DNA from 3 places in the Edwardsiella piscicida genome. Region 2 is predicted to be linked to each of the others. Evidence: predicted binding sites of a transcription regulator. Region 2 holds the regulator's gene; each other region holds the start of a gene.
What was found. The regulator ArgR, encoded in region 2, controls arginine synthesis, uptake and breakdown. The targets are predictions, from matches to a motif close to ANTGAATAAAAATACANT.

Region 1: argC (N-acetyl-gamma-glutamyl-phosphate reductase) is a predicted target of ArgR. The motif match lies at 2,333-2,350, and genes of this name have one in related genera.
Region 3: argF (ornithine carbamoyltransferase) is a predicted target of ArgR. The motif match lies at 5,918-5,935, and genes of this name have one in related genera.

Annotation. Positions count from the first base shown of each region.
Region 1 covers NZ_CP090968.1:3,675,574-3,685,592, forward strand. Annotated here, with positions in the region: gene L1P05_RS16760 (argininosuccinate synthase) at 1-329, opposite strand, end outside; gene argB (acetylglutamate kinase) at 368-1,141, opposite strand; gene argC (N-acetyl-gamma-glutamyl-phosphate reductase) at 1,171-2,193, opposite strand; gene argE (acetylornithine deacetylase) at 2,397-3,548, shown strand; gene ppc (phosphoenolpyruvate carboxylase) at 3,784-6,417, shown strand; gene metF (methylenetetrahydrofolate reductase) at 6,466-7,365, opposite strand; gene L1P05_RS16790 (TetR/AcrR family transcriptional regulator) at 7,594-8,193, opposite strand; gene L1P05_RS16795 (carboxymuconolactone decarboxylase family protein) at 8,424-8,981, shown strand; gene L1P05_RS16800 (MFS transporter) at 9,169-10,019, shown strand, end outside.
Region 2 covers NZ_CP090968.1:425,611-435,629, forward strand. Annotated here, with positions in the region: gene ppa (inorganic diphosphatase) at 1-449, opposite strand, end outside; gene fbp (class 1 fructose-bisphosphatase) at 554-1,558, opposite strand; gene mpl (UDP-N-acetylmuramate:L-alanyl-gamma-D-glutamyl-meso-diaminopimelate ligase) at 1,725-3,101, shown strand; gene L1P05_RS01905 (YdgH/BhsA/McbA-like domain containing protein) at 3,213-3,488, opposite strand; gene argR (transcriptional regulator ArgR) at 3,833-4,303, opposite strand; gene mdh (malate dehydrogenase) at 4,767-5,705, shown strand; gene L1P05_RS01920 (helix-turn-helix domain-containing protein) at 5,811-6,095, opposite strand; gene ispB (octaprenyl diphosphate synthase) at 6,292-7,263, opposite strand; gene rplU (50S ribosomal protein L21) at 7,523-7,834, shown strand; gene rpmA (50S ribosomal protein L27) at 7,853-8,110, shown strand; gene L1P05_RS01940 (DMT family transporter) at 8,198-9,133, shown strand; gene cgtA (Obg family GTPase CgtA) at 9,182-10,019, shown strand, end outside.
Region 3 covers NZ_CP090968.1:3,273,806-3,283,824, reverse strand. Annotated here, with positions in the region: gene glpA (anaerobic glycerol-3-phosphate dehydrogenase subunit A) at 1-1,643, shown strand, start outside; gene glpB (glycerol-3-phosphate dehydrogenase subunit GlpB) at 1,633-2,895, shown strand; gene glpC (anaerobic glycerol-3-phosphate dehydrogenase subunit GlpC) at 2,895-4,094, shown strand; gene L1P05_RS14910 (NanQ anomerase/TabA/YiaL family protein) at 4,313-4,795, shown strand; gene argF (ornithine carbamoyltransferase) at 4,863-5,864, opposite strand; gene rraB (ribonuclease E inhibitor RraB) at 6,035-6,466, shown strand; gene L1P05_RS14895 (sigma-54 interaction domain-containing protein) at 6,579-8,027, opposite strand; gene dokD (ornithine/lysine decarboxylase DokD) at 8,243-9,640, shown strand; gene L1P05_RS14885 (APC family permease) at 9,697-10,019, shown strand, end outside.

The DNA of each region.
Region 1 (10,019 bases), 510 kb from region 2:
AGCTCAACCTGCGCCTTCGCGATCAGCGGGCGGGCCATCGACGTCCCCAGCAGATAGCTGCCCTCATAGAGCGCGCCGCTCTTCAGCACCGGATAGACGTAATCTTTGATAAAGGTTTCGCGCAGATCCACGACATAGCAGGAGGTGGCGCCAGAGCGGAGCGCCTTCTGCTCGATGCCCACCAGATCTTCACGCTCCTGGCCGATGTCCGCCACAAAGGCGATAACCTCACAGTCGCCGTAGTTTTCCTTAAGCCATGGAATGATGGCGGAGGTATCCAGGCCGCCGGAGTAGGCCAGAACGATTTTGCTGATGCTTTGGGTTGCCATACGGGTTTCCTTATTCTTAACCGAATCGTGTCGTTGTGTTATGCATGAATACGCGTGCCGACGGCTTCGCCGTTAAACAGCGCCGGCAGCTTTTCGGCGTGACGCCAACCGGCGATATCCACCGGGCGCCCCAGCGTCCGTGCGGCTTCCAAGGCCGCATTCACCTTTACCACCATCCCATCGGTGATGATGCCCTGCTCGATCAGGCGCTGCGCCTTCTGCGCCGTCATCTCCGCAATGCGCTGTCCCTTACCATCGAGGATGCCGCTGACGTCAGACAGCATCAGCAGATCCGCGCCCAGGGTCGCCGCCAGCACCGTCGCCGCCTGGTCGGCATTAACATTCAATAACATCCCGTCAGCGTTGATGCCGATGGAGCTGACGATCGGCAGAAAGTCCGCCGCCAGCAGCTGACGCAGCAGCCTCGGCGATCCCGGCTGCGCCTGGCCAACGTGCCCCAGAGACGCATCCAACTGACTCACCTGCACCGCCCCGCCGTCGGCCAGCGACAGGCCGATCGCCGCCAACCCGTGCGCAATAGCACAGGCCTGTAGCGTCTTGTTCGCCGTCCCCGCCAGCGCACCGCTGATGATGCCTATCTGGTCGGCCGGCGTGACTCGCAGACCCTGCCGCTTCACCACCGGCAGCTGCAGGCGCGCCATCAGCTCATCCACCAGACACCCGCCGCCGTGTACGATGACGATCGGACGGCGATCGTGATGTCGGTAGGCCAGCAGCGCCTGAAATAAACGCTCCATCGCCTGTGGGTTATCGAGTAATACGCCGCCGAGTTTGATGATTAACGGATCCATAGCTGCCTCTGTCTGTCCGGGATAGATAGTTAAAGAAGAGCGCACGTCTCATGAAAGCCAAAGCGCAGGTTCATACACTGCACCGCCTGGGCCGCCGCCCCTTTCAGCAGATTGTCCTCTGCGGCAACCACGATCAGATGCTGCCCCTGCAGGGAGAAGCCGATGTCGCAAAACGGCGTACCCGCCACCGCGCCGATGGACGGCAGCGTTCCCTGACACAGGCGGATCAAAGGCTTATCTTGGTAGGCCCGATAAAAAGCCGTCGCCACCTCGGCCGCATCCACGCCGCGTTTTACCCGCAGATGGATCGTCTCCAGTATGCCGCGAGGAAAATTGCCTAAGTGGGGGGTAAAAATCACCGGAATGCCCAGATGCGTGGCGATCTCCGGCTGATGACGATGAGTAAACAGCCCATAGGGCTGCAGGCTCACCTCGCAAAAGCTGCTGCCGAGGCTGGCCTTACGCCCGGCGCCGCTAACGCCGCTGACGGCGTTGATAACCGGCCACTGCGCCGTATCGATAAGCCCAGCATCCAGCAGCGGTTTTAACGCCAGCAGCGCCGCCGTTGGGTAGCACCCCGGCAACGCGATCAGCTGCGCCGCGCGCAGCGCCACGCCCTGCCACTCCGCCAAACCATATACGGCCTGCTCAAGCCACTCTGAGTGTTGATGCGTAAAGCCGTAATACTGCGGGTAGACCTTGCTGCAGCGGAGCCGATAGGCGCCGGAGAGATCGAACACGGTGCACCCGGCCGCCAGAAACTTAGGCGCCAGAAGATGGCTAACCGCATGATCGGTCGCCAGAAAGACCACATCAGCCAGATCGGCCAGCGCCGCACTGTCGTCGCTGGCAATCAACGGGAGATCGACCACCCCTTTCAGCCGCGGGTGAATATCTGACAACAATTTTCCGCCATCAACGCTTTGCGCAGACACGGTCAAACCCGCTATGGTGATGTGGGGATGGCGCTGCAGATAAGCGGCGAGCTCAGCACCGGTATAGCCGCTGGCGCCAACGATTAACCCATTTAACGGCCTCTGAATACTGGACATCGCTGCGATCGCTCCTCTTGGTTAACCGTGGATACCGGCCGTGCACTGAGATGCCTCAGCCCCTGACCACACATCCAGTTAGCCCCACCGCTGCTGCCAATACTCGGGCGTCCCTGTCTGTTCCATTTGATGATGCTTTATTGTATTTTTATTCATAATTATTGCATGAATATTGATACTATCCAAACTTGAGGCTGTCAACCATGAATACGCAATTACCCTCATTTATCGCGTTGTACCGTGCGCTGATCGCAACCCCCTCCATCAGCGCCAACGACGGCGCACTGGATCAGAGCAATGAACGGTTAATCACGCTGCTGGCAGGATGGCTGAGCGATCTCGGGCTGCGTGTTGAGGTACAGCCAATACCTAACACACGGAATAAATTCAATTTATTGGCGAGCTATGGCGAGGGATCCGGCGGACTGATGCTGGCGGGGCACACCGATACGGTCCCCTTTGACGAGGGACGCTGGACCCGAGATCCCTTCACCCTCAGCGAACAAGATAATCGCCTGTACGGTCTTGGCACCGCAGACATGAAAGGATTCTTCGCTTTTATCATCGATACCCTACGCGATATCGAACTGCATAAACTGAATAAACCGCTCTACATTTTGGCGACGGCGGATGAGGAGACCTCGATGGCGGGCGCGCGCTATTTTGCCGCCAGCACCGCGCTACGCCCCGACTGCTGCATCATCGGCGAGCCCACCTCCCTTAAGCCGATCCGGGCCCATAAAGGCCATCTCTCCGAGGCCATCCGCATCACCGGTCAGTCAGGACACTCCAGCGATCCGGCGCGCGGCGTTAACGCGATTGAGATCATGCACGATGCCATCGGCCACCTGCTCACCCTGCGCAATACGCTGCAGCAGCGTTACCACAATCCGGCCTTTAATATCCCTTACCCCACCATGAACCTAGGGCATATCCACGGGGGCGATGCGGCCAACCGCATCTGCGCCTGCTGCGAACTGCACCTGGATATGCGCCCGCTGCCGGGAATGACGCTGAACGATCTCAGCGAGCTGCTGAACCAGGCGCTGGCGCCCATCGCGACGCAGTGGCCGGGACGTCTGCGTATTGAGCACCTGCATCCGCCGATCCCCGGCTATGAATGTCCGCGCCACGCGCCGCTGGTACAGGCAATAGAACAACTCTTGGGGGAACGAGCAGAGGTCGTCAACTACTGTACCGAGGCGCCGTTCCTGCAAGAGATCTGCCCAACGCTGGTACTCGGCCCAGGCTCCATTGAGCAGGCGCACCAGCCGGATGAGTATCTGTCCACCGACTTTATTGTGCCGACGCGCACCCTGCTGACGCAGATAATCCACCATTTTTGTCAGCGCTGATCGCGGCAGGCGCCGCCCTGGGCAAACGATGACGCGGCGGCGTTTGCAATGTAACTGTTATCAGTTAGACCTCTTCAGGTCATTGCGTAATTAAATTTCAGTTAACAGCGCTAAATTGTGTGTTTTGGCAAGAAATTGTGTCAATTGACGCAGAGGACGGAACGTGGCTTTATAAAGAGGCACTCTACAATTTCAGAGTGAAAGAAATTTACGTATTGGGAGGGGCAGTGGTTCTATGAATGAGCAATATTCGGCGATGCGTGGCAATGTCAGCATGTTGGGCAAGCTGCTGGGCGATACCATCAAGGACGCGCTGGGAGAAGATATCCTGGATCGCGTTGAAACTATCCGCAGGCTGTCCAAGTCGTCACGCGCAGGCAATGAAGCCAGCCGACAGGCGCTGCTGAACACACTGCAAAATCTTTCCAATGACGAGCTGCTGCCGGTGGCGCGCGCCTTCAGCCAGTTCCTCAATCTGGCCAACGTCGCGGAGCAATATCACCGAATCTCCCCGCACGGCGAGGCCGCCAGCAATCCCGATGCCCTATCTCACCTGTTCACCCGGCTGAAGAATAAAAATCTGGACGAGGCGCAAATCCGTCAGGCCGTCGACAACCTCTCCATCGAGCTGGTACTGACCGCGCACCCCACCGAGATCGCTCGCCGTACGCTGATCCATAAACTGGTGGAGGTAAACACCTGCCTCAGTCAGCTCGATCATGACGATCTGGCCGACTATGAGCGTCACCAGATCATGCGCCGTCTGCGCCAGCTGGTTGCCCAATCCTGGCACACCGACGAGATCCGTAAAAATCGCCCTACGCCCATCGACGAAGCCAAATGGGGCTATGCCGTGGTCGAAAACAGCCTGTGGGAAGGCGTTCCCGCCTTCCTGCGTGAGTTTAATGAACAGCTGGAAAAATCCCTTGGCTACCAGCTGCCGGTCGAAGCGGTGCCGGTGTGCTTCACCGCCTGGATGGGCGGCGATCGCGACGGTAACCCAAACGTCACCGCCGAGGTGACCCGCCGCGCGCTGCTGCTCAGCCGCTGGAAGGCCGCGGAGCTGTTCCTGCGCGATGTCCAGGTGCTGGTATCAGAGCTCTCCATGACCGTCTGTACACCGGAGCTACGGGCGCTGGCGGGCGAACATGCCCAGGAGCCCTACCGCGAGGTGTTAAAACGCCTGCGCCAGCAGTTGAACAATACGCTGACCTATCTGGACGCGCGTCTGCGGGGGGAGCGCCTGCCGCGCCCCACCGATCTGCTGGTCAGCAATGATCAGCTGTGGCAGCCGCTGCATACCTGCTACCGCTCGCTGAAGGCCTGCGGTATGGGGATCATCGCCAACGGTCAGCTGCTAGACACCCTGCGCCGGGTTCACTGCTTCGGCGTGCCGCTGGTACGCATCGACATTCGCCAGGAAAGCACCCGCCATACCGAGGCGCTGGCCGAGCTGACCCGCTATCTGGGGCTGGGTGACTATGAGACCTGGTCTGAAGAGGATAAGCAGACGTTCCTGCTGCGCGAGCTGAACTCCAAGCGTCCGCTGGTGCCGCGTCACTGGACACCGTCGCCGGAAACCAAAGAGGTGTTTGACACCTGTCAGGTGATCGCCGAGGCGCCTGCCGGCGCTATCGCCGCCTATGTCATCTCGATGGCGCGAACCCCATCCGATGTTCTGGCGGTCCACCTGCTACTGAAAGAGGCGGGCTGCCCGTACAATCTGCCGGTTGCTCCGCTGTTCGAAACCCTCGACGATCTGAACAATGCCGAGGCGGTGATGACGCAGCTGCTGAGCATCGACTGGTACCGTGGCTTTATCCAGGGTAAACAGATGGTGATGATCGGCTACTCTGACTCCGCCAAAGACGCCGGCGTAATGGCGGCCTCTTGGGCTCAATACCGGGCGCAGGAGGCGCTGGTACGCGTCTGTGACGGCGCCGGGATCGCCCTGACCCTGTTCCACGGTCGCGGCGGCTCCATCGGCCGCGGCGGCGCGCCGGCGCACGATGCTCTGCTCTCCCAGCCGCCGGGAAGCCTGAAGGGCGGCCTGCGCGTAACGGAGCAGGGGGAGATGATCCGCTTCAAGCTCGGCCTGCCGGAGATCGCCGTCAGCAGCCTGACGCTCTACACCAGCGCCATTCTGGAAGCCAATCTGCTGCCGCCGCCGGCGCCGAAGCAAGAGTGGCGCGATGTCATGGACGAGCTCTCACAGACATCCTGCGCGCTTTATCGACGCTATGTCCGCGAAAATCCAGATTTTGTTCCTTACTTCCGCTCGGCGACGCCCGAATTGGAGCTGGGTAAACTGCCGCTAGGCTCGCGTCCGGCCAAACGCCGCCCCAGCGGCGGCGTAGAGAGCCTGCGCGCGATCCCTTGGATCTTTGCCTGGACCCAAAATCGCCTGATGCTACCGGCCTGGCTGGGCGCCGGGGCCGCGCTGGAGGAGGCCATGGCAGAGGGACGCCGCGACACGCTGGAAAGCATGTACCGCAGCTGGCCATTCTTCACCACCCGTATCGATATGCTGGAAATGGTGTTCGCCAAGTCCGATCTGTGGCTGGCCGAATACTACGATCAGCGCCTGGTCGATCCCGCCCTATGGCCGCTGGGTACGGAGCTACGCCAGCAGGTACAGCGAGATATTCAGGCGGTGCTGGCCATCGCCAACACCGATCATCTGATGGCCGATCTGCCCTGGGCCGCAGAGTCTATCGCCCTGCGTAACGTCTATACCGATCCGCTCAACGTCCTGCAGGCTGAGCTGCTCTACCGCTCGCGCCACCAGGAACAGCCGGATGCCAACGTCGAACAGGCGCTGATGGTCACCATCGCCGGGGTCGCTGCCGGAATGCGCAATACCGGCTAGCGACGGCGCAGAGGAAAAAGCCCGCGGCAGCGGGCTTTTTTACGCCTATCACGCCACGCTCCCCTGCGGCCGCACGCCCAGCGTATGGCAAATGGCGTAGCTCAGCTCGGCTCGATTCAGGGTATAAAAATGGAAGTCTTTCACCCCCTCGCGGCTGAGCAGTTTCACCATGTCCATCGCAATGTTGGCGCCGACCAGCTTGCGCGTCTCCGCATCCGCATCCAGCCCGTCAAACATGGCCAGCATCCACTGCGGCACGCGGACATTGGTCAGCGCGGCAAAGCGCTGCAGCTGGCGAAAGTTGGACACCGGCAGGATCCCCGGCACAATCTCCGCGTCAATGCCGGCCGCCGCACAGCGATCGCGAAAGCGCAGATAGCTCTCCACGTCAAAGAAAAACTGGGTGATTGCCCGACTGGCGCCAGCGTCGATCTTACGCTTTAGGTTTAGCAGGTCGGCCTGGGCGCTCTTAGCCTCCGGGTGGACCTCCGGATAGGCGGCGACCGAAATATCAAAGTCAGCCTCCTCGCGCAGCAGCGCCACCAAATCGCTGGCGTACATTTCAGGACGCCCACCCTCCGCTGGCAGATCGCCGCGCAGCGCAACAATATGGCGGATACCGCTATTCCAGTAATCTCGAGCGATTCCCCGCAGCGCCTCCCGGCTGACATCAACGCAGGTCAGGTGCGGCGCCGCCTCCAGCCCAGTACGCTCTTTTATTCCCTTAATCACGCCGTGGGTACGGTCGCGCTCGCCGGAGTTAGCGCCGTAGGTCACCGAGATGAACGACGGCCTCAGGGTGCTGAGCCGATCGATGGATCGCCACAGCGTTTGCTCCATTTCCTGGCTGCGCGGCGGAAAAAACTCAAAGGACACCTGGATCCGCCCCTGCAGCTCGGCCAGGCTCTGGTTTAGCGCATCATGCTGGCTTGCGTGAAAAAAACTCATACCCCATCATCCTTATGCTCTGCGCGGATCTCCGCCACCCCATTTTAAACATCCATACGTTTAGACGTCTAAATAGAAATTGCCGCAAGTTGATGGATTCGTCAACAGCAAATTGCCGCCGAGCGATGAAGAAACGTCAGGAGATGATGAGAAAGCGTCAGGTGGGCTCCTGCGCAGCCCGGACACCGATCCTGCGATCCGTGTCGGAGAGCCCGTCGGCGCAGGGAATTAGGATAGCGTGCTGGCGCGCCAGCGACGCAGCGCGGCGCAGCTGTCATCCACCAGCGTCGCCAGCGCAGGGGAATTGCCGATCTGCAGCGCCATAATGCGAATACCGATCACCTCTTTTTGCAGCCAACGCGCCATTTGCCGGGCCTCGGCCTCGGTTAACGATGGCGTACCTTGCCGAAAAGCCCGGTAAAAGGCCGCCTCCATCGTCGCCAGGCTCTCCCGCACCACTGATAGCGGCGCATCCTCCGCTCTCCCCTCAAGCTCAAGCAGGCTTTTAACCAAGAAACAGACGCTGGAGGGAAGCCCCGTCGAACACGGGGCGCCAAAATGGCGCAAAAAGGCCTCGGCGCCGGAAAACGGATCGGGATAGTCCGCCATCAGCGCGAAAAACGCCTCTACCTGGCACTGGGTATAGCGCGTCAACGCGCTGGAAAACAGCGCGGCTTTATTGCCAAATGCGGCGTAGATACTGCCAGGGCGCATATTCAGCGCCTGCTCAATCTCTTTCATCGACGTCGCAAAGTAGCCACGCCGCCAAAACAGAGCGACAGCCTGCTGCAGCGCCGCGTCGCGATCGTGTTGGAGGGGTCTTGCCATGCTACAAGCCTGCTGAGGAGTTTAACGGATTTCATTGTAACGCACTTTTTTGAACAACCGTTCAAAAAAGTTATTGAATGATCATTCAAAAATATCTAGAGTGAAATTTCACCGGTTAATGCCGGGAGGAAGAGCGCTGGCAGAGCGTGGTTTACAGAGACGCCAGCGCAGCACGACGGCCTCAACGCCGCCTTATCCGATTCGTTAAACGCCAACCCCAGGGAAATAACATGCTGACTTTTGAAAAGTACGATGAGCACACGGCGCCCCAAGAAAGCCGCGATTTACTGCTGCAGAGCAAGCGCAGCAACGGGGGGATCCCAGGGCTACACGCGATCATGGCGGAGTCGCCGCAGCTGCTGGCGGGATACCAGGCTCTGCATAGCCTGTTTCTGCACAGTAGCTTCGATAATGACGAAAAAACCGTCGTCTGGCAGACCATTAACGTTGAGCACCGCTGCCACTACTGCGTACCCGCCCATACGCTGATCGCTCGCGCCATGAAGGTCAGCGATGAGATCAGCGACGCCCTGCGCGACGAAACCCCGCTGCCCAATGCGCGTTTAGAGGCGCTGCGCACCTTTACGCTGGCGATGGTACGCCAGCGCGGCGAGGTAGATGATGCAACCCTGCAGGCGTTTATCGCCGCCGGTTTTGAGCGCCGCCATATCCTCGACGTCATTTTATGCCTGGCGCAAAAGGTCATGAGCAACTATACCAATCATGTGGCTCATACGGCGCTGGATCCCCGTCTACAGCCCGTTGCTTGGCAAAAGCGGGCGGTTTAACCGTCGACGGTGCATCTCCGCTCTCCGCGGCGCTCCTGCGCCGAAGGGAGCGGGTTCGCCTTACCGACCGCACGAACGGCAGTTGCCAAGCCCGGCCGCTGACGGCAGAATAGCCAACCCCACCAGCCGCTATTTCACAGGCGATCCCGCTGGGTCTGACTGTTTTTCCTTTTAGCGACCATACATTATGCAAAACCGTTTATCTTCTACTCGCCGACTTGGCCGGCGTGCATTGTTATTTCCCCTCTGTCTGGTGCTGTATGAGTTTGCCACTTATATCGGTAACGATATGATTCAACCGGGCATGCTGTCGGTAGTGCAAACCTTTGGCGTCGACGAAAGCTGGGTACCGACCTCCATGACCGCCTATCTGGCCGGCGGCATGTTTCTACAGTGGCTGCTCGGCCCGATCTCCGATCGTATCGGACGGCGACCGGTGATGTTGACCGGCACGCTCTACTTTGCCGTAACCTGCCTGGCGATTTTGCTGACCAACAGCATCGAACAGTTCACCCTGATGCGCTTTTTGCAGGGGATCAGCCTGTGCTTTATCGGCGCCGTCGGCTATGCCGCGATCCAGGAGTCCTTTGAGGAGTCCGTGTGTATCAAGATCACCGCGCTGATGGCCAACGTTGCGCTGATCGCGCCGCTGCTCGGGCCGCTAGCCGGCGCCGCCTGGGTGCATCTGTTTCCCTGGGAGGGGATGTTTATCCTGTTTGCCGCGCTGTCGCTGCTCGCCTTCCTTGGTCTGTATAAGGCCATGCCGGAAACCGCGACCCGGCGGGGGGAGACGCTGTCGCTGTCGGCGCTGGGGCACGACTATGCGCTGGTGCTGAAAAATAAACGCTTTCTGGGCGGCGCGCTAGCCTGCGGCTTCGCCAGCCTGCCCCTGCTGGCCTGGATTGCCCAGTCGCCGGTGATCATCATCAGCGGCGAAGGCCTCAGCAGCTACGACTACGGCATGCTACAGGTACCGATTTTCGGCATGCTGATCCTGGGGAACTTTACCCTGGCTCGCCTGAGCGGCCGCCGTCCGGT
Region 2 (10,019 bases):
CACTTGCCCTTCTCCAGATCTTTGTAGTGCTCAAAGAAATGGGCGATCTGGGCGCGCAGCAGCTCAGGCAGGTCGTTAACGTCCTGAATGTGATCGTACTCTTTGGTCAGCTTGCTGTGGGGAACGGCAACCAGCTTAGCATCTTCACCGGCTTCGTCGGTCATCTTCAGTACGCCGACCGGACGGCAGCGGATCACGGAGCCCGGCTGCAGCGGATACGGCGTCGGGACCAGCACGTCTACCGGATCGCCGTCCAGAGACAGGGTGTGGTTGATGTAGCCGTAGTTGCATGGATAGAACATAGCGGTAGACATAAAGCGGTCTACAAACAGGGCGCCAGTGTCTTTATCGATTTCATATTTGATCGGATCGGCGTTGGCCGGAATTTCGATCACTACATAGATATCTTCCGGCATATCTTTACCGGCCGGGACGTTGATCAAGCTCATGTCGGTTTCCTTTCATCAAACCAGAAATGGAGTGACGGCTATTATAGCCGCCACTCCAAAAATGAACAGCGCGCGACGCGCAATGCCGCGCGCCGATGCGGGGATTATGCGTCGGGGAACTGATGCATGAAACGTTCGGCGTCTTCTACCATGGCGCAGCTGCCGACAAAGAACGGGCAGCGCTGATGCAGTGCATCCGGCACGATATCCAGGATGCGGCGGAAGCCGTCGGTGGCCTTGCCTCCGGCCTGCTCTGCCAGGAATGACATCGGGTTGCACTCATACAGCAGGCGCAGCTTACCCTGCGGATGGCTGGCGGTGCTCGGATAGATATAGATGCCGCCCTTCAGCAGGTTGCGGTGGAAGTCCGCCACCAGGGAGCCAATATAGCGGGAGGTATAGGGGCGCTGCGTGGCGCTGTCCTGCTCCTGACAATACTTGATGTACTTCTTCACGCCCAGCGGGAACTTGATGTAGTTGCCTTCGTTGATGGAGTACATGTTGCCGCTGTGCGGGAAACGCAGCCGCTCGTGGGACAGGCAGAAGACCCCAAGGGAGGGATCGTAGGTAAACGCGTGTACGCCGTTGCCGGTCGTGTAGACCAGCATGGTGGAGGAGCCGTAGACCACATAGCCGGCGGCGACCTGGCGATTGCCCGGCTGCAGGAAGTCTTTGCGGGTGACCGGTGTGCCAAGCGGGGTAATCCGGCGATAGATGGAGAAGATGGTACCGACGGAGACGTTAACGTCGATATTGGACGAACCGTCCAGGGGATCCATCAGCACCACGTACTTGGCGTTATTGGCGCGATCGCCTTCGAAGATGACGATGTCATCCTCCTCCTCTGAGGCGATGCCGGCCACTTCACCGCGCGCTTTCAGCGCTGCCTTGAGCTTCTCGTTGGCGTACAGATCCAGCTTCATCTGCACTTCACCCTGAATATTTTCCGCACCGCTGGCGCCGATGATATCGACCAGCCCCGCCTTGTTGATATCGCGGTGGATAATTTTGGCACCCAGCTTGATTGCGGAGAGAAGAGCGGTAAGCTCACCGGTAGCGTGAGGAAAATCCTGCTGTTTTTCGACGATAAACTCGCCTAGCGTTTTCATGACACATTCCCTGATTGTGAGGAGCAGCGGTTTTTTTACAAACCGCCAACGTTTTCGCAGCGCATTTTAGCTAATGTATCGGGGCATTCCTAGGCAATTTCCTTTCGTCTGCGCTGAACTCAGCGTTAGAATGTGAACTAAATCAATGCAATCTACTGGAAGTATTATGCGCATTCATATTCTTGGAGTCTGCGGCACGTTTATGGGGGGGCTGGCGTTATTGGCTCGCCAGCTGGGGCATGACGTTACCGGGTCGGATGCCAATGTCTATCCGCCGATGAGTACGCTACTGCAGCAGCAGGGAATTACGCTGCTGGAGGGCTATGATCCTGCCCACCTAGAGCCCCAGCCGGATCTGGTCATCATTGGCAATGCGATGGCGCGCGGTAACCCGTGCGTCGAGGCGATTCTGGAGCGTAATATCCCCTACGTTTCCGGGCCGCAGTGGTTACATGATGAGGTTTTGCGTCACCGCTGGGTGATCGCCGTTGCCGGCACCCACGGGAAGACCACGACCGCCGGGATGGTGAACTGGATCCTAGAGTCCTGCGGCTATGAGCCTGGTTTTGTGATTGGCGGCGTACCGGGGAACTTCAGCGTATCGGCGCGCCTGGGTAAGAGTCCGTTCTTCGTTATCGAGGCGGATGAGTATGACTGCGCCTTTTTCGATAAGCGCTCTAAGTTCGTCCACTACTGCCCCCGCACCCTGATCCTGAACAATCTGGAGTTTGATCATGCGGATATCTTCGACGATCTGCGGGCGATCCAGCGGCAGTTCCACCATCTGGTGCGACTGGTTCCGGGCCAAGGGCGGATTATTTTACCGGCCGGCGACGCCAACCTGAAGCAGGTGATGGCGATGGGCTGCTGGAGCGAGCAGGAGCTGTGCGGCGATGAGGCCGCCTGGAGCGCGACGCGTCTGTCGACGGATGCCAGCCGCTTCAGCGTCTCTCTGGACGGTGAGTGCGTCGGCGAGGTCGAGTGGGCGCTGGTAGGGGAGCACAACATGCACAACGGGCTGATGGCGATCGCCGCGGCGCGTCATGTCGGCGTTCCTCCCGCAGAGGCCTGCCGGGCGCTAGGGAGCTTTATTAACGCACGCCGTCGCCTAGAGCTGCGCGGGCAGGCCTATGGCGTCAGCGTGTACGACGATTTCGCTCACCACCCGACGGCGATACTGGCGACGCTGGCGGCGCTGCGCGGTAAGGTAGGCGGCACCGCCCGTATTCTGGCCGTGCTGGAGCCGCGATCCAATACCATGAAGATGGGGGTGTGCAAGAATGAGCTGGCGCCTGCGCTGGGTCGGGCCGATGAGGTATTTCTTTATCAGCCACAGCATATTCCCTGGCAGGTGGCAGAGGTGGCAGAGGCCTGTGTACAGCCCGCGCACTGGAGCGCCGATCTCGGTACGCTAGTGGAGATGATCGTGAAAAACGCGCAGCCGGGCGATCACATTCTGGTGATGAGCAACGGGGGCTTTGGCGATATTCACGACCGTTTGCTGCAGGCGCTGGCGCAAAAGTCCGCTGCGCATCAGGCGTGACTCGCGCAACGTCGAGCGCCGCTATCGGATAAACAAAACCGCAGCTCAGGCTGCGGTTTTGCTTTTTGGGGAATGAGCCCTGACGGGCTCGCTCGCGCCTCAGAGAGAGAATCAGCGGTAGATCAGCGCCGTAGCGTGATAGTTGCCGTCGATACGCTCCTCGATAATACGGAAGGCGCTGGCGCCCTGGGACTGGGCCTTGGTCGCCAGCTGCTGATCGATATCGGCGATGGAACCGTCCAGTCCGCTGACCGTGATAACGCCCATCGGCTGCATGTCGCAGGCCTGAGCCGTCGTGATTTCCTGGGCCGGGGGCTGGGCGGCAGCGGCGCCGAATGAAAGGGCGCAAAGGGTAGCTAACGTGGCGATAGTCGCTTTAATTTTCATTGTGTTATGCCTCTGTTGTGACGGGATGTCGTCGTAAAAATGTGATTTGCATCTCATTGTCGAGTATAACGCAATAACTCAATGAATTAATATCACGCTAATTATTTGTTATGTTATTTTAACGTCGCGTAGGGCGTAGATAGATCTTAATGCGCTAAAAACGGTGTAAAAAAGATACAGGAATATAAAAACCGAATACATAACAGAGAATTATATGATTTTGGCGAAAAGTGCGATTCCCTCGCGAAGGGCGGCGATGCTCGGTAGGGATTCTGAGAAAAAAGCCCGCGGGCGGGCTTTATCATGGCGTAGGGCTGAACGGTTGCCGCTGCCTGCGGCGGTGATTACAGCTCTTGCTCAAACAGCGCCAGAATGGCCGCATAAAGCTGTTCGACGGCAAATCCTTTGGCGGGCGTGGTGAAAATGGTGTCATCGCCGGCGATGGTGCCCAGAATCCCCTCGGATTTCCCCAGCGAATCGAGCAGGCGAGCGATCAGCTGCGCCGCGCCGGGGCTGGTATGGATAACCACGATGGCGTCGTTGTGATCGACGTCGAGCACCAGATTCTTCAGCGGGCTGCTAGTGGTTGGCACCCCGAGTTCGGCCGGCAGGCAATAGACCATTTCCATTTTGGCATTACGCGTCCGTACGGCGCCAAATTTGGTCAGCATACGCGATACTTTGGACTGGTTGATATTGTCGAAGCCCAGCTCCTGCAGCGCCTGTACGATCTCTCCCTGAGAGCTGAATTTTTCTTCCTTGAGCAGCGCTTTGAATGCCTTAGTCAGGTCTTCTTGTTTGGTCGTGTTTCGCATTCTTCACCGTAAGGTAGCTATAGACCTGGTTATTATGCGTATTCGTGAATTTTTATGCAATTTAGTCTGTAAATATCCGTGTCATTCGCGCATGAGCGGCGCAAACGGCGTAAAGCGGACGGATCATAAAGCCGTCACCGCGCGTGGATCGGGAAAAAGAGAGCAAACGCACGGAAAAGGTAAATGAAATGTTATTAATATGATGTTGTTGTAATGTAAAACACAGCGTGGATGTAACGCAGGCGTAATCCGACGTAAAGCATGTGCGGATTTTGCGCACAAATTATTGCTATATCTTTCATCGATAAGTCATTTTTTCTAGAAACCTTGCAGCAGAGCATGGAATTAGTGTGTCAGCTCGCAATCTGAGTGTTAACAGATTGTTTTTTATAAAGTGATCTACTAATGTGCGTAGTAATGCATTCACGGCATTCTCCATTTAAATAGTAACAAGGAGTATAGAATGAAAGTTGCGGTTCTCGGCGCAGCGGGTGGCATCGGCCAGGCGCTCGCTCTTCTGCTTAAGACTCAGCTGCCTTCAGGTTCAGAACTCTCCCTTTACGATATCGCCCCGGTAACGCCGGGCGTCGCCGTTGATCTCAGCCATATACCTACGGCGGTCACGGTGCGCGGTTTCGGCGGTGAGGATGCCTCCCCCGCCCTAGAGGGCGCGGATATCGTGCTGATTTCTGCCGGTGTGGCCCGTAAGCCGGGGATGGATCGTTCCGATCTGTTCAACATTAACGCCGGCATCATCCGTAACCTGATCGGACAGGTTGCGCGTACCAGCCCGAACGCCTGCATCGGTATCATCACCAACCCGGTGAATACCATGGTGCCGATTGCGGCTGAGGTGCTGAAGAAGGCGGGGGTATATAACCCGAACAAACTGTTCGGCGTGACGACGCTGGATATCATCCGCTCCAACACCTTCGTCGGTGAGCTGAAGCACCTGGATCCGACAACGCTGGATATTCCGGTGATTGGCGGTCACTCCGGCGTAACGATTCTGCCGCTGCTCTCGCAGATCCCGGGTGTCAGCCTCAGCGAACAAGAGGTGGCTGATCTGACCAAGCGTATTCAGAACGCTGGCACCGAGGTGGTAGAGGCTAAGGCCGGCGGCGGATCGGCAACCTTGGCCATGGGCCAGGCGGCGGCGCGCTTCGCACTGTCGCTGGTGCGGGCGATGCAGGGCGATGAAAACGTCGTGGAGTGCGGCTACGTCGAGAGCGACGGCGAATATGCCCGCTTCTTTGCTCAACCGCTGCTGCTGGGTAAAGAGGGGCTGGTACAGCGCCTGAATATCGGCACGCTGAGCGCCTTTGAACAGCATGCGTTGGAGAGCATGCTGGAGGTGCTGCGTAAAGATATCGCGCTGGGCGAAGACTTTATCAATAAGTAAGTCTGAGCACGAACCCTTGAAAACCGCAGGCATTGCCTGCGGTTTTTTTGTATCGGCAAGAGTGCCGTGCGCGGCGGGGCTGCGGTGTGGACGACCGGGCGTGGCTCAGATCTTTTTGATCGCGGCGGCGTCGCGGATCAGGCGCTTGCGATCCAGCAGCTCATGGGTGACGGGATCGTAGTAACGGCTGGGCCAGATCTCGCTGGGATGGATACTGAGGGCCTCGGCGATTAGCCATTCGCCTTTGGGCCAGGGACGCGTCAAGGCGTTGGCCAGCGTCGAGCTGGACAGACCGGCGTTACGCGATACCTGAGTGAGCGTCAGCCTGCGCTTATGCAGTGCGGCAATGATCTCTGCCGGGTGCCAGTCTTCCGGGAGCGTTTTTTTCATCGGTGGTTTCCTTATCACTGAAAGTACCTTCATGGCGCCTGCTTAAAAAACTCCTCGGTACTATCTGAAAACCCCTTCTTCTTTTCAATTACTTTCTAACTAATGCGATTAATAGAAAGTTAAAACTGTGATGATGGCTGCAGCGCCACATGCAAAAAAAAAGCGCCCGCAGGCGCTTAGACTCGATGGGAGCCGCTTAGAAACTGCGGTTGACGGCCAGGTTCGCCAGTCCAATCAGGGCCTGTTTATGGGGGCTGTCCGGCAGCGGCGCCAGGGCGGCGATGGCTTTGTCGGCCTCTTCTTCTGCTCGGCTGCGGGTGTAGTCCAGCGAGCCGGCCTGTTGCATGGTTTCCAGCACCGGTTCCAGCAGATGACGGCCATTGCCCTGCTCGATCGCCTGGCGGATCATCGCGGATCGCTCGGCGGATCCGTGGTGCATGGCGTGCAGCAGCGGCAGGGTCGGTTTGCCCTCGTTGAGATCGTCACCGGTATTCTTGCCCAGCGTCTTGCCATCGGCATCGTAGTCCAGCAAATCATCGATCAGTTGAAATGCGGTGCCCAGATAGCGTCCGTAATCCTGTAGCGCTTGCTCCTGCGCGGTATCTGCTCCGGCGAGGATCGCCGAACACTGCGCGGCCGCCTCGAACAGACGGGCGGTTTTGCTGTAGATCACCTGCATGTAGTTTTCTTCGCTGATGTCGGGATCATTGACGTTCATCAGCTGCTGTACCTCGCCCTCTGCGATGACGTTGGTGGCCTCCGACATCAGCGCCAGGATGCGCAGCGACTCTAGGCTGGTCATCATCTGAAAGGCGCGGGTATAGATAAAGTCGCCGACCAGTACGCTGGCGGCATTGCCGAAGGCTGCGTTGGCGGTGGCCTTACCGCGGCGCATATCCGACTCATCCACCACGTCGTCATGCAGCAGCGTCGCGGTGTGGATAAATTCGATCAGCGCGGCGATGGTGACGTGGCGATCGCCCTGATAACCGAGCGCGCGTGCGGCCAGTACGGCGATCATCGGGCGGATCCGTTTGCCGCCGCCGCTGATGATGTAGTAGCCAAGCTGGTTGATAAGCGCGACGTCTGAATTTAACTGGTGAAGAATTCTCGCGTTCACATCCGCCATATCCTGCGCGGTTAACTCAGTAATTTGTTCTAAATTCATTGTTTTATTTCAACTGTGTATGGATGTCCCGCCAGGCGGCAGCCCTTGCCAGGCTGCCATGGGCAGCCAACTATAGTATGATTGTACTTGAAAAATGATTTAGATAAACGGCGGGGAGAAAACTGTGCTTTTTTTCTTCTTTTCTCCTGATTCTACCCTTGTCTTCTGAATGATTTTTGCGTAGAATTCGCGCCCTATTGTGAATATTTATAGCGCGTATCGGACTATGAGCCATGCGTGCGGAAATGCGGAGTTTTATATGTACGCGGTTTTCCAAAGTGGTGGTAAACAACACCGAGTAAGCGAAGGCCAGACCGTTCGCTTGGAAAAGCTGGACATCGCAACTGGTGAAACTGTTGAGTTTGACCAGATTCTGATGGTCGCTAACGGCGAAGACATCAAGATTGGCGTTCCTTTTGTAGCTGGCGGTAAAGTTAAGGCTGAAGTTGTTGCTCACGGTCGTGGCGAGAAAGTGAAGATCGTCAAGTTCCGTCGTCGTAAGCATCATCGTAAACAGCAGGGTCACCGTCAGTGGTTCACTGACGTGAAGATCACTGGTATCAGCGCTTAATTTTAGGAGAGCGGATTAATGGCACATAAAAAGGCTGGCGGCTCCAGTCGCAACGGTCGCGATTCCGAAAGCAAACGCCTGGGCGTAAAACGCTTCGGCGGTGAATCAGTTCTGGCAGGCAGCATCATCGTTCGTCAGCGCGGCACCAAGTTCCACGCTGGTAGCAACGTAGGTTGCGGTCGTGACCACACTCTGTTCGCTTTGGCTGACGGTAAAGTTAAGTTCGAAGTTAAAGGCCCGAAAAACCGTAAATTTATCAGCATCGTTGCTGAATAAGTTTTTCGCGTCCTGAATGATGTAAGGCCCCGCAATACTTTGCGGGGCTTTTTTGCGTTATGAAGACAGAGAGGGACAGGGGCGTCCATGGAGAGTAAACAGAGTGCGGCGCTGGGCATCTCGCTGGCGCTGACGACGGCGATTTTCTGGGGCGCGCTGCCGATCGCGATGAAGCAGGTTCTGCCTGACATGGCGCCTGAGACCATCGTTTGGTACCGTTTCTCCATGGCGGCATTAGGGCTGGGCAGCGTGCTGTGCCTGCGTGGTCAGCTGCCGCCGCTGCGCGTATTTCGACAGCGACGCTGGCTGTTGCTGCTGTCCGTGGCGACGGCGGGGCTGCTGGGGAACTTTATCCTGTTTAGCACCTCGCTACAGTATTTGAGCCCAACCACCTCGCAGGTGATTGGACAGCTTTCTCCGGTCGGTCTGATGTTCGCCAGCGTACTGGTGCTGAAAGAGCGGATGCGGCCAGCGCAGGTGATTGGCGCGGCGCTGCTGATCGGTGGGCTGCTCCTGTTTTTTAATACCAGCCTGGCGGAGATTTTTACCCGTCTAACGGACTACACGCTGGGCGTGTTACTCGGGATGGCGGCGGCCGGGGTCTGGGTATGCTATGGCATCGCCCAGAAAGTATTATTGCGTCGCCTGGCCTCGCAGCAGATCCTGTGTCTGTTGTATGCTTTATGTGCGATCTGCCTGTGGCCGTTAGCGCAGCCGGGCCAGATTTATCAGCTGAGCGGCTGGCAGCTGCTGTGCCTGCTGTTCTGTGGGGTCAATACGCTGGTCGGTTACGGCGCGCTGGCCGAGGCCATGGTGCGCTGGCAGGTGGCGAAAGTGGGGGCGATAGTGACGCTGACCCCGCTGTTTACCCTGATGTTTTCTGACGTTTTAGCGCTAGCCTGGCCGGAAACCTTTATGACGCCCAGCCTGAATACGGTGGGGTATATCGGCGCTTTTGTGGTGGTTGCCGGCGCCATGTTTTCTGCGATTGGTCACCGTTGGTGGCCGCGCCAGCGCGCATAAACCGGATTGCCAGCGGGCGGTCCGGTCACTGATTTACGGAGACAGTAAATGAAATTTGTAGATGAAGCCGTGATCCACATCGAAGCAGGTGATGGTGGCAATGGCTGCGTCAGCTTCCGCCGCGAGAAGTATATCCCGAAAGGGGGACCGGACGGCGGCGACGGCGGCGACGGCGGTGACGTATACCTGCTGGCCGATGAAAACCTGAACACGCTGATCGACTATCGCTTTGAAAAGTCTTTCCGCGCCGAACGCGGCCAGAATGGCCAGAGCCGTGACTGCACCGGTAAACGTGGTCAGGATGTAACGATTAAGGTCCCGGTCGGCACCCGGATAACGGACGTCGATACCGGCGAGGTGCTGGGCGATATGACGCGTCACCAGCAGAAGCTGATGGTCGGCAAAGGGGGATGGCATGGCCTGGGCAACACCCGCTTTAAATCCTCTGTTAACCGTACGCCGCGCCAGAAAACCAACGGAACGCCGGGGGATAAACGCGATCTGAGCCTGGAGCTGCTGCTGCTGGCCGACGTCGGCATGCTGGGGCTGCCCAACGCCGGTAAGTCCACCTTTATCCGCGCGGTCTCTGCCGCCAAGCCGAAGGTGGCCGACTATCCGTTTACCACGCTGGTGCCAAGCCTGGGCGTCGTACGCATGGACAGTGAGAAGAGCTTCGTGGTGGCAGATATTCCGGGGCTGATCGAAGGCGCATCAGAAGGCGCTGGCCTGGGGATCCGTTTCCTGCGTCATCTGGAGCGCTGCCGCGTGTTGCTGCACCTGATCGATCTCGCGCCGATCGATGAGTCCGATCCGGTCGAGAATGCCCGGGTGATCATCGGTGAGCTGGAGAAGTACAGCGAGAAGCTGGCTCAGAAGCCGCGCTGGC
Region 3 (10,019 bases), 910 kb from region 2:
AGAGCCCCGCATCACAGGAAACTGACGTCGTCATTATCGGCGGCGGCGCCACCGGCGCCGGCATCGCCCGTGACTGCGCGCGCCGCGGCCTGCGTTGCATTCTGCTGGAGCGCCACGACATCGCCACCGGCGCGACCGGCCGTAACCATGGTTTGCTGCACAGCGGCGCCCGTTATGCGGTGACCGACGGTGAGTCCGCGCGCGAATGTATTGAAGAGAACCGTATTCTTAAGCGCATCGCCCGCCACTGCGTCGAGCGCACCGACGGACTGTTCATCACGCTGCCGGAAGACGATCTGGCCTATCAGCCGCGCTTTATTGAAGCCTGCCGCGCCGCGGGTATCGATGCCGAAGCCATCGACCCGGCCGAGGCGCTGCGCCTGGAGCCTGCCGCCAACCCGGCTCTACTGGGCGCGGTGCGCGTGCCGGACGGCACCGTCGATCCTTTCCGTCTGACGGCGGCCAACATGCTGGATGCGCGTGAGCACGGCGCCCAGGCGCTGACCTATCATGAGGTGTGCGGACTGCTGCGCCAGGGCGATCGGGTGACCGGCGTGCGCGTTCTCGACCATAAATCGCGCCAGCGCTACGACATTCACGCACAGATCGTGGTAAACGCCGCCGGGATCTGGGGGCAGCACATCGCCGAGTATGCCGATCTGCGTATCAAGATGTTCCCGGCCAAAGGGGCGCTGCTGATCCTGGGCCACCGTATCAACAACATGGTGATCAACCGCTGCCGCAAGCCGGCGGACGCCGATATTCTGGTGCCGGGCGATACCATCTCGCTGATCGGCACCACCTCGACCCACGTCGATTATGATCAGATAGACAACATGATCGTCACGCCGCAGGAGGTGGATGTCCTGATCCGTGAAGGGGAGAAGCTGGCGCCCAAGCTGGCGGCGACCCGTATTCTGCGCGCCTACGCCGGGGTGCGTCCGCTGGTGGCCAGCGACGACGATCCGAGCGGGCGTAACGTCAGCCGCGGTATCGTGCTGCTGGATCACGCGGCGCGCGACGGGCTGGAGGGCTTTATCACCATTACCGGCGGTAAGCTGATGACCTATCGCCTGATGGCCGAGTGGGCCACCGATAAGGTCTGTGAAAAGCTGGGCGTCTCCACCCCCTGTACCACCGCCAGCGAGCCGCTGCCCGGCTCTGAGCAGTCGGCTGAAGAGACGCTGCGCAAGGTGGTTTCGCTGCCGGCGCCGATCCGCGGCTCGGCGGTTTACCGCCACGGCGATCGCGCCGATCGCCTGCTGAACGGCGATCGCCTCAATAGTAGCCTGGTGTGCGAATGTGAGGCGGTGACCGCCGGCGAGGTGCGCTATGCGGTGGATTCGCTGACGGTGAATAACCTGGTGGATCTGCGCCGTCGCACCCGCGTGGGGATGGGCACCTGTCAGGGCGAGCTGTGCGCCTGCCGCGCGGCCGGATTGCTGAACCGATTTAAGGTCACCACGCCGCAGCAGTCTATCGATCAGCTGTCCCACTTCTTGAACGAACGCTGGAAGGGGATCCGTCCGATCGCCTGGGGCGATGCACTGCGCGAAAGCGAATTTACCAGTTGGGTTTACCAAGGGCTGTGCGGGATGGACGCCGCGCTGCCGCAGCGCGGGGAGAGCGACGATGAAATTTGATACCCTCATGATCGGCGGCGGCCTGGCCGGACTGGCCTGCGGCATTCGCCTGGCCGAGGCCGGGCAGCGCTGCGCTATCGTCAGCGCCGGGCAGAGTGCGCTGCACTTCTCCTCCGGCTCCTTTGATCTGCTGTCGCGCCTGCCGGACGGAACGCCGGTTACCGCGCCGCGCGCGGCGATTGATGAGCTGCAGCGCCAGGCGCCGCAGCACCCCTATAGCCTGATGGGCACCGAGCGATTTTCCCGCTACGCCGTTGAGGCCGAGCGCCTGCTGGAGCGCAGCGGACTCGCGCTGGTGGGCGACCATCAGCGTAACCACCTGCGGGTCACCCCCCTGGGCACCCGCCGTCTGACCTGGCTGAGCCCGCATGAGGTGCCGGTGAGCGACGTGGACGCCGCGCTGCCGTGGCGGCGTATCCTGGTGGCCGGTATCGAAGGGTTTCTCGATTTTCAGCCGCAGCTGGTGGCCAGCTCTCTGCAGGAGCAGGGAGCCGAGTGCGAGGTGGTCGAGCTGACGCTGCCGGCGCTGGATCGCCTGCGCGGCAACCCCAGCGAGTTCCGCGCGGTCAACATTGCGCGGGTGCTCGACGTGGCGGAGAACCGCCGCCTGCTGGCCGAGGAGCTGAATCGTCATGGGGCGCAGGCGGATGCCATCCTGATGCCCGCCTGCGTCGGCGTGGACTGCGACGATGCGCTGGCGCAGCTGCGTGCGGCGGTCGCTCGCCCGCTGATGCTGCTGCCGACCCTGCCGCCGTCGGTGCTGGGGATCCATATTCACCAGCAGCTGCGCCGCCGTTTTCAGGCGCTGGGCGGCCTGATCATGCCGGGGGATACGGTGCTGCGCGCGGAGTATGAGAATAACCGCGTGGCCCGTGTGTACACCCGCAATCACGGCGATATTCCGCTGCGTCCGCGTCATGTGGTGTTGGCCAGCGGCAGCTTCTTCAGCAACGGGCTGCGCGCCGACTTCGGCGGCGTGCGTGAGCCGGTGTTCGGGCTGGACGTCATCTCTGCCGCCGATCGTAGTGACTGGTGCAGCGAGTCGATGTTCGCGCCGCAGCCGTACCTGCAGTTCGGGGTGCGCGGCGACGCCGAGCAGCGTGCCGCCGTCAACGGCGCCGTCGTTAATAACCTGTATGCCGCCGGCGCCGTGCTGGGCGGCTATGATCCGATCCATCAGGGCTGCGGCGCCGGGGTTTCCCTGCTCACCGCCCTGCACGCCGCGCAACAGATTCTGGCGGAGGACGCGTAATGAGCCTGCCTGCTGATAACAGCTTTGAACAATGTATCAAGTGCACCGTGTGCACCACCTATTGCCCGGTCGCCAAGGTGAATCCGGCCTATCCCGGTCCAAAACAGGCGGGCCCGGACGGGGAGCGTCTGCGCCTGAAGGATCCACAGCTGTACGATGAGGCGCTGAAGTACTGTACCAACTGCAAGCGCTGCGAAGTGGCCTGTCCGTCCGACGTGAAGATCGGCGACATCATTCTGCGCGCCAAGAATCAGTACGGTAACCATAAGCCCAAGCTGCGCGACGCCATCCTCAGCCATACCGATCTGATGGGTACCCTCTCTACGCCGTTTGCGCCGCTGATCAACGCCACCACCGGCCTGAAGCCGGTGCGTCAGCTGCTGGATAAGGCGCTGAAGATCGACCACCGCCGCGAACTGCCTAAATACTCTCATGGCACCTTCCGTAGCTGGATGCGCAAGCAGAGCGCGGAGCAGGCGCGCTTTAGTGAGCAGGTGGCGTTCTTCCACGGCTGCTACGTGAACTACAACCATCCGCAGCTGGGTAAGGATCTGGTACGGGTGTTTAACGCCATGGATATCGGGGTACAGCTGCTGTCGCGTGAGAAGTGCTGCGGCGTACCGCTGGTGGCCAACGGCTTTATCGATCAGGCCAAGAAACAGGCGCGGGTGAACGCCGACTCCCTGAGCGAGGCGGTGCTGGAGAAGGGGCTGCCGGTGGTGGCGACCTCCTCAAGCTGCACCTTTATGCTGCGCGACGAGTACCCGCACGTGCTGGATATCGATACCACGCCGGTGCGCGATCGGGTCGAGCTGGCGACCCGCCATCTCTACCGTCTGCTCGACGGCGGACGCACGCTGCCCCTGAAGCCGCTGAACCTGAAGATCGCCTACCATACGCCGTGCCATATGGAGCGGATGGGCTGGGCGCCCTATACCCTGGCGCTGCTGCAGATGATCCCGGGCGTAGAGCTTATCATTCTGGACTCGCAGTGCTGCGGTATCGCCGGGACCTACGGTTTCAAGAAGGAGAACTATGAGACCGCACAGGGCATCGGCGCCGGGCTGTTCCGCCAGATCGAAGCCAGCGGTGTGGATCTGGTGGTCACCGACTGTGAAACCTGTAAATGGCAGATCGAAATGTCCACCAGCAAGCGCTGCGAACATCCGATCTCCCTGCTGGCCCAGGCGCTGGCGTAGCCTATCGGCGCCCCGTCGGTGACGGGGCCGCTCTGTATCATCGTGCTTTTCTTGTTATTACTGCCTGTTAGAGTGAGTGTCCCTGTTGGGTCCCGGCCTGCGCCGGGACCTTTTTTTCTTTCTGACGCCCCTGCCATAAATGTGGCGGACGGCGCAGTTACGTCGTCGTCCCCTGGTTAAAATAAAACGCAGTTTTATAAACAAGGGAATGACGAGTCATGTTAACCGGTAACGTTCACTATCTGGATCAAATGCCGTATCTGCCGGCCGCGCTGCGCCAGGCGATTGAGTATGTGATGGCCAACTTCAGCGCCGAAACGCCGGCGGGACGCTATGAAATTGATGCGCAGCGCCAGTTCGTGCTGATCGCCCACGACGATACGGCGCCGGCCGAAACGCGCCGCGCCGAATACCACGCCCGCTACCTGGATATCCAGATCGTGCTGGAGGGGCAAGAGGGCATGGGCTTTAGCAATCTGGCGCCGGGCGTAGCCGGGGAAGATCTGCTGGCGGAGAAGGATATCGCTTTCCTGCCGGTGGGCGCGGGCGGTCTGCAGGAGAAGCAGCTGGCGCTGTGCGCGGGCGATTTTGTGGTGTTCTATCCCGGCGAGGTGCACAAGCCGCTGTGCGCGCTGGGTGAGCCGGCGCGAGTGCGCAAGGCGGTGATCAAGCTGGACGCGCAGGCGCTCGGCCTGCTGTAGCGGTCACGGCGGCCAGCGGCGGTGACCGCTGGCTCGCGCGGCGCACGGTCTCTGACGCCGCGCGCCGTTATTCGCCCAGGGTCGCCACCATCACCGCCTTGATGGTATGCAGGCGGTTTTCCGCCTGATCGAAGACGATGCTGTGGGGCGATTCAAACACCTCATCGGTCACCTCAATCCCGCCGTGCAGCCCATATTGCTCGGCCATCTGCTGGCCTACGCCGGTCATCTCGTCGTGGAAGGCGGGCAGGCAGTGCAGGAATTTTACCTGCGGGTTGCCGCTCAGCTGCAGCGTTTGCAGGTTGACCTGATACGGCAGCAGCTGGGTAATGCGCTCTTGCCAGACCGATTTGGGCTCGCCCATGGAGACCCACACATCGGTATACAGGAAGTCGGCGCCCTGTACCCCTTCGGCGACCTCCTCCGTCAGCACTAGCTTCGCTCCGGTCTGCTGCGCGATGGCCTGGCACTGGGCGATCAGCTCGGCCTCCGGCCAGTAGGCCTTGGGCGCGACCAGGTGCAGCTCCATCCCCATCAGCGCGGCGCCCTCCAGCAGTGAGTTGCCCATGTTATTGCGCGCATCGCCCAGATAGGCCAGCTTCATGGCGGAAAGGGGCTTGGCGCAGTGTTCGCCCATGGTGAGGAAGTCCGCCAAGATCTGCGTGGGGTGAAACTCATCGGTCAGGCCGTTCCACACCGGGACACCGGCGTAGTGCGCCAGGGTTTCCACCACCTGCTGACCAAAGCCGCGGTATTGGATGGCGTCATACAGCCTGCCGAGCACCCGCGCGCTGTCCTTGATCGACTCTTTATGGCCTATCTGGCTGCCGCTGGGGCCGAGGTAGGTGACGTGGGCGCCCTGATCGTAGGCGGCCACCTCAAAGGAGCAGCGGGTGCGGGTGGAGTCCTTTTCAAAGATCAGCGCGATGTTTTTTCCCCGCAGACGAGGGCGTTCGCACCCCTGTTTTTTGGCCTGCTTCAGCTCGGCAGCCAGATTGAGTAGATATGCAATTTGCTGCGGGGTGAAATCCAGTAACCTCAGGAAGTGCTGCTGATTAAGCTGATCCATATGGCTCATCTCCGTCTGTGGGGGTATGTTGCGATGAATTTGTATTCACATTATGTGTATTAAAATTCATTTTCAACCCCCGGGCGTGAAATATTGTATTTTCTTGAGTGGTGAGGCGCCGTCGCCTGTGGGAGAATGCGCCAAAGGCTTAGCGATTGAGGATCAGTGAAATGGCAAACCGAGAGCTGCTGGAAGAACAGCGTGAAGAAACCCGCATGATTATTGAGGAGCTGCTGGACGACGGCAGCGATCCGGACGCGCTGTACACCATTGAGCACCACCTGTCGGCGGAGAGCTTTGAGGTGCTGGAGCAGGCCGCCGTAGAGGCGTTCAAGCTGGGCTACGAAGTGACCGACGCCGAGGAGCTGGAGGTTGAAGAGGGCATCCTGCTGATGTGCTGCGATGTGATCAGTGAAGTGGGTCTGAACGCCGAGACCATCGATGCTCAGGTCGAGCAGCTGATCGCCCTGGCGGAAAAACACGGCGTCAGCTACGACGGCTGGGGAACCTATTTTGAGGATCCGGACGGCGAAGAGGGTGACGACGGCGAGGAGTACGACGAAGAGGCGATCGACGAGGACGACGACGGTCGTCGCCATTGAGATCGACGCCGATCGCGATCGGACTAACGGGAGCCTGCGGGCTCCCGTTTTTTTTGTCTGTAGCCTCCCCCGGCGAGGCAGGGCGCGTCCCGCGGTAACCCCCCTTTTTGCGTTAGCCTAGCGTCTCAATGACCCCCAGATGGATCGCGTATTTGTGCACCTTGTACTGCAGGGTAGTGCGTGAGAGCCCCAGGCTGCGCGCCGCCTGGGCGATGCAGCCGTTGCTGTGGTTGAGGGCCTGGACTATCTGGTCGCGCTCATAGCGTGCGATCCGCTGGGCCAGATTGCCCGCTTCCTGGGCGGTCGGATACGCGCCGGGCGGCGGCTCGACGGGGGACGGGGGGTATGCGCCGCGCGACGGGATCATGCTCTGCGCCTCTTCATCGTAGGCGATGCAGTCGAGGGGGCCGTCGTGATCCTGCATGATCATGCTGCGCACGATGGTGTTTTCCAGCATGCGTACGTTGCCAGGCCAGCGCCGGCGCAGCAGGGTATCCTGGGCCGCCTTGGCGATGCCGTGGATGCGGTGCACCACGTCGTTGCGGTATTTCGTGAGGAAGTGGTTCGCCAGCAGCAGAATGTCGGACGGCCTCGCGGAGAGCGGCGGCAGCGCGAGCATACCGACGCTCAGGCGATAGAACAGATCGGCCCGCAGCCTTCCCTGCTCTATCAGGGCGGCGGGCGCCTCGTTCATCGCCGCCACAATGCGCACGTCCGACTGTTTCTGCTGGCTGCCGCCCAGCTTCCAGTAGGTTTTATCCTGGAGAAAGCGCAACAGCTTGCTCTGCATCTCCAGCGGCATGGCGTTGAGCTCATCCAGGAACAGGGTGCCGCCGTCGGCCAGCTCCAGATACCCCTTGCTGTTCTCCGCGCCGGTAAAGGCGCCTTTGACGGTGCCGAACAGCGTGCTCTCGATCAGGGTCGACGGCAGGGCGCCGCAGTTCAGGGCGATAAAGGGGCGCTCCGCCCGCGGGCTGCAGCGGTGGATCAGTCGGGAAAACAGCTCCTTACCGGTTCCTGTCTCGCCGACGATGATCACCGGCACGTTGCTCTGCGCCAGGCGTTTTCCTTTGTCGATCAGCGCCAGCGTCGCCGGATCCTGGGTAATGATGGCATGGCTGTCCTCGTCGGGTGCGGCGTAAAGACGCTGGTTCAGCTCGACGACCTGCTCCTGCAGGCGGCGTACGCCCGACATATCGCGGCCAATCTCGATGGCACCCACCATGCTGCCGTCGCGGGCGTACAGCGGCGCCGTCGTATGCTGATAGTCGACCGCTCGCCCGCGGGCGTTGTAGTACACCTGGTAGTTCCCCACGTACTCAACGCCGCTTTTCAGTGAGCACAGCATGGTGCTCTGACTCTCCTTCATTCGCGGGTAGACGGCCAGTATATGGCGGCCCAGGGCACACTCTGCGCTGCAGCCGTCCAGCTCCGCGCTTTCCTGGTTGTAGTACACGTAGCGGCCCTGCTCATCGATGATGGCGAGGGGCTGATGAATCAGGTCGAAAAATCGCGCAAACATGCTGAGTGCGCTGCGGAGATCCGGGTTGACTGACGGCATGGTGCATTTTCCTTGGGTTGACTGCCGGGCGCCTGCGTACGGGCGCCGAATTTTCGGCGCTACGACGAAAAACAGACCGACCGACCAATGTTTGGCAAGGCGATTTTATTTTATCTATTTGATTTTTAATGATTTAAAAACTGGCACGTGCGTTGCTATAGCATTGCTATCGATACGATATCAATCAATATTATCCACAGCAATCAGAGGTTTTTATGTCAGATAATGTTATTAAAAACTATAACCAGTTGCGTCATAACGTAATTGAACACGACCGTCGCTTTAGCGCCCGCGGCGGTAAGCTGTGCTTTGAGGGACAGGATGTCACCGCGCTGGCGAAGAAGTATGGCACCCCCTTCTACGTATTCTCCGAGGCGGAGATCGTGCGCAATATCCGCGAGATCGAGCAGGCCTTTTCCGCCCATCCGAACACCAAAACCTTCTTCGCCTCCAAAACCTGCTCCGTGATGGGGGTGCTGCAGGCGATCCGCGACGCCGGGATCTGCGCCGAGGCCAACTCGCAGTATGAGGTGCGCAAGTGCCTCGAGGTCGGCTTTCGCGGCGATCAGATCGTGTTTAACGGGGTGGTGAAAAAGCCGGAGGATCTGGAGTACGCCATCGCCAACGATCTGTACCTGATCAACGTCGACAGCCTGTATGAGCTGGACCATATCGATGCGATTTCCCGCCGCCTGAAGAAGACCGCCAACGTGTGCGTACGCGTCGAGCCGAACGTGCCGTCCGCCACCCACGCCGAGCTGGTCACTGCATTCCACGCCAAGTCGGGCCTGGATCTGGAGCAGGCCGAAGAGACCTGCCGCCGTATCCTGGCGATGCCCTACGTGCATCTGCGCGGCCTGCACATGCACGTAGGCGATCAGGTGCCGGAGGCGGAGCCGTTTGCCAAAGCGACCCGCGTGCTGGTGGACGAATCCCGCCGTCTGGAGCAGGTGCTGGGGATCACGTTCGATCTGATCAACGTCGGCGGCGGCATCCCGGTGCCGTACAAGTACGATGAAGAGAACGGCGATCCGCTCAAGGACAACATGTACGCCGGGATCACCGCGCAGGACTTTGCCGATGCCGTCATCAGCGAGGTGCACAAGTGGCGCACCGACGTGCAGATCTGTATCGAGCCGGGGCGCAAGGTGACCGGTTCGGCGGCGGTTCTGCTGACGGAGGTGGCCTGCGAGAAGCGTAAGACCAACTACGATGTGGACGGTAACGTGGAGTGCCACGTGGAGTGGAAGTTTGTCGACGCCGGCTACAGCGTCCTTTCCGACAGCCAGCACTTTGACTGGTTCTTCTATGTCTATAACGCCTCGCGCATCACCGAAGCGCACGATCGCTACATCAAGCTGGCGGGTCCGCTGTGCGACGGCGGCGACTACTTCCACGTCGGCGTGAAGGGCGAGGAGTTCCTGATGCCGCACGACACGGCGATCGGCGACGTCGTCGCATTCCTGGACGCCGGCGCCTACTCGATCGAAAGCCAGACGGTCTATAACAACCGTCCGCGCACCGCGGTGGTGATGATCGATCGTCAGGGCAATGATCGCCTGATCCGTCGTGAGGACAGCTACGAAGACATGGTCAAGTACGACATTTATTAATCTGCACGGGGGGCCGCGGCTCCCCTTTTCTGTTTTCTCTGGCTCTGGAGATGTCCATGAGTACTCAAGACACCAGTAAGCTCGGCATCAAAGACATTGTTTTTATGAATGTCATTGCCATTCTGAGCCTGCGGCAGATCCCCAACGTCGCCCCCTATGGCGCCTCGGCCATGCTGCTGTGGGTGATCGCCGCATTTTGCCTGTTTTTCCCGTTAGCCATGGTCTGCGGCGAGCTGTCGACCGGCTGGCCGAAGGATGGCGGTATCTTCGTCTGGATCAAGGAGGCCTTTGGTAAACGCATCGCCTGGATTGTCGTGGTCTGTTTCCTGTTCTCCTGCGTGCTGTTTTTCCCCCTGATGCTGCAGTTTGGCTTCACGGC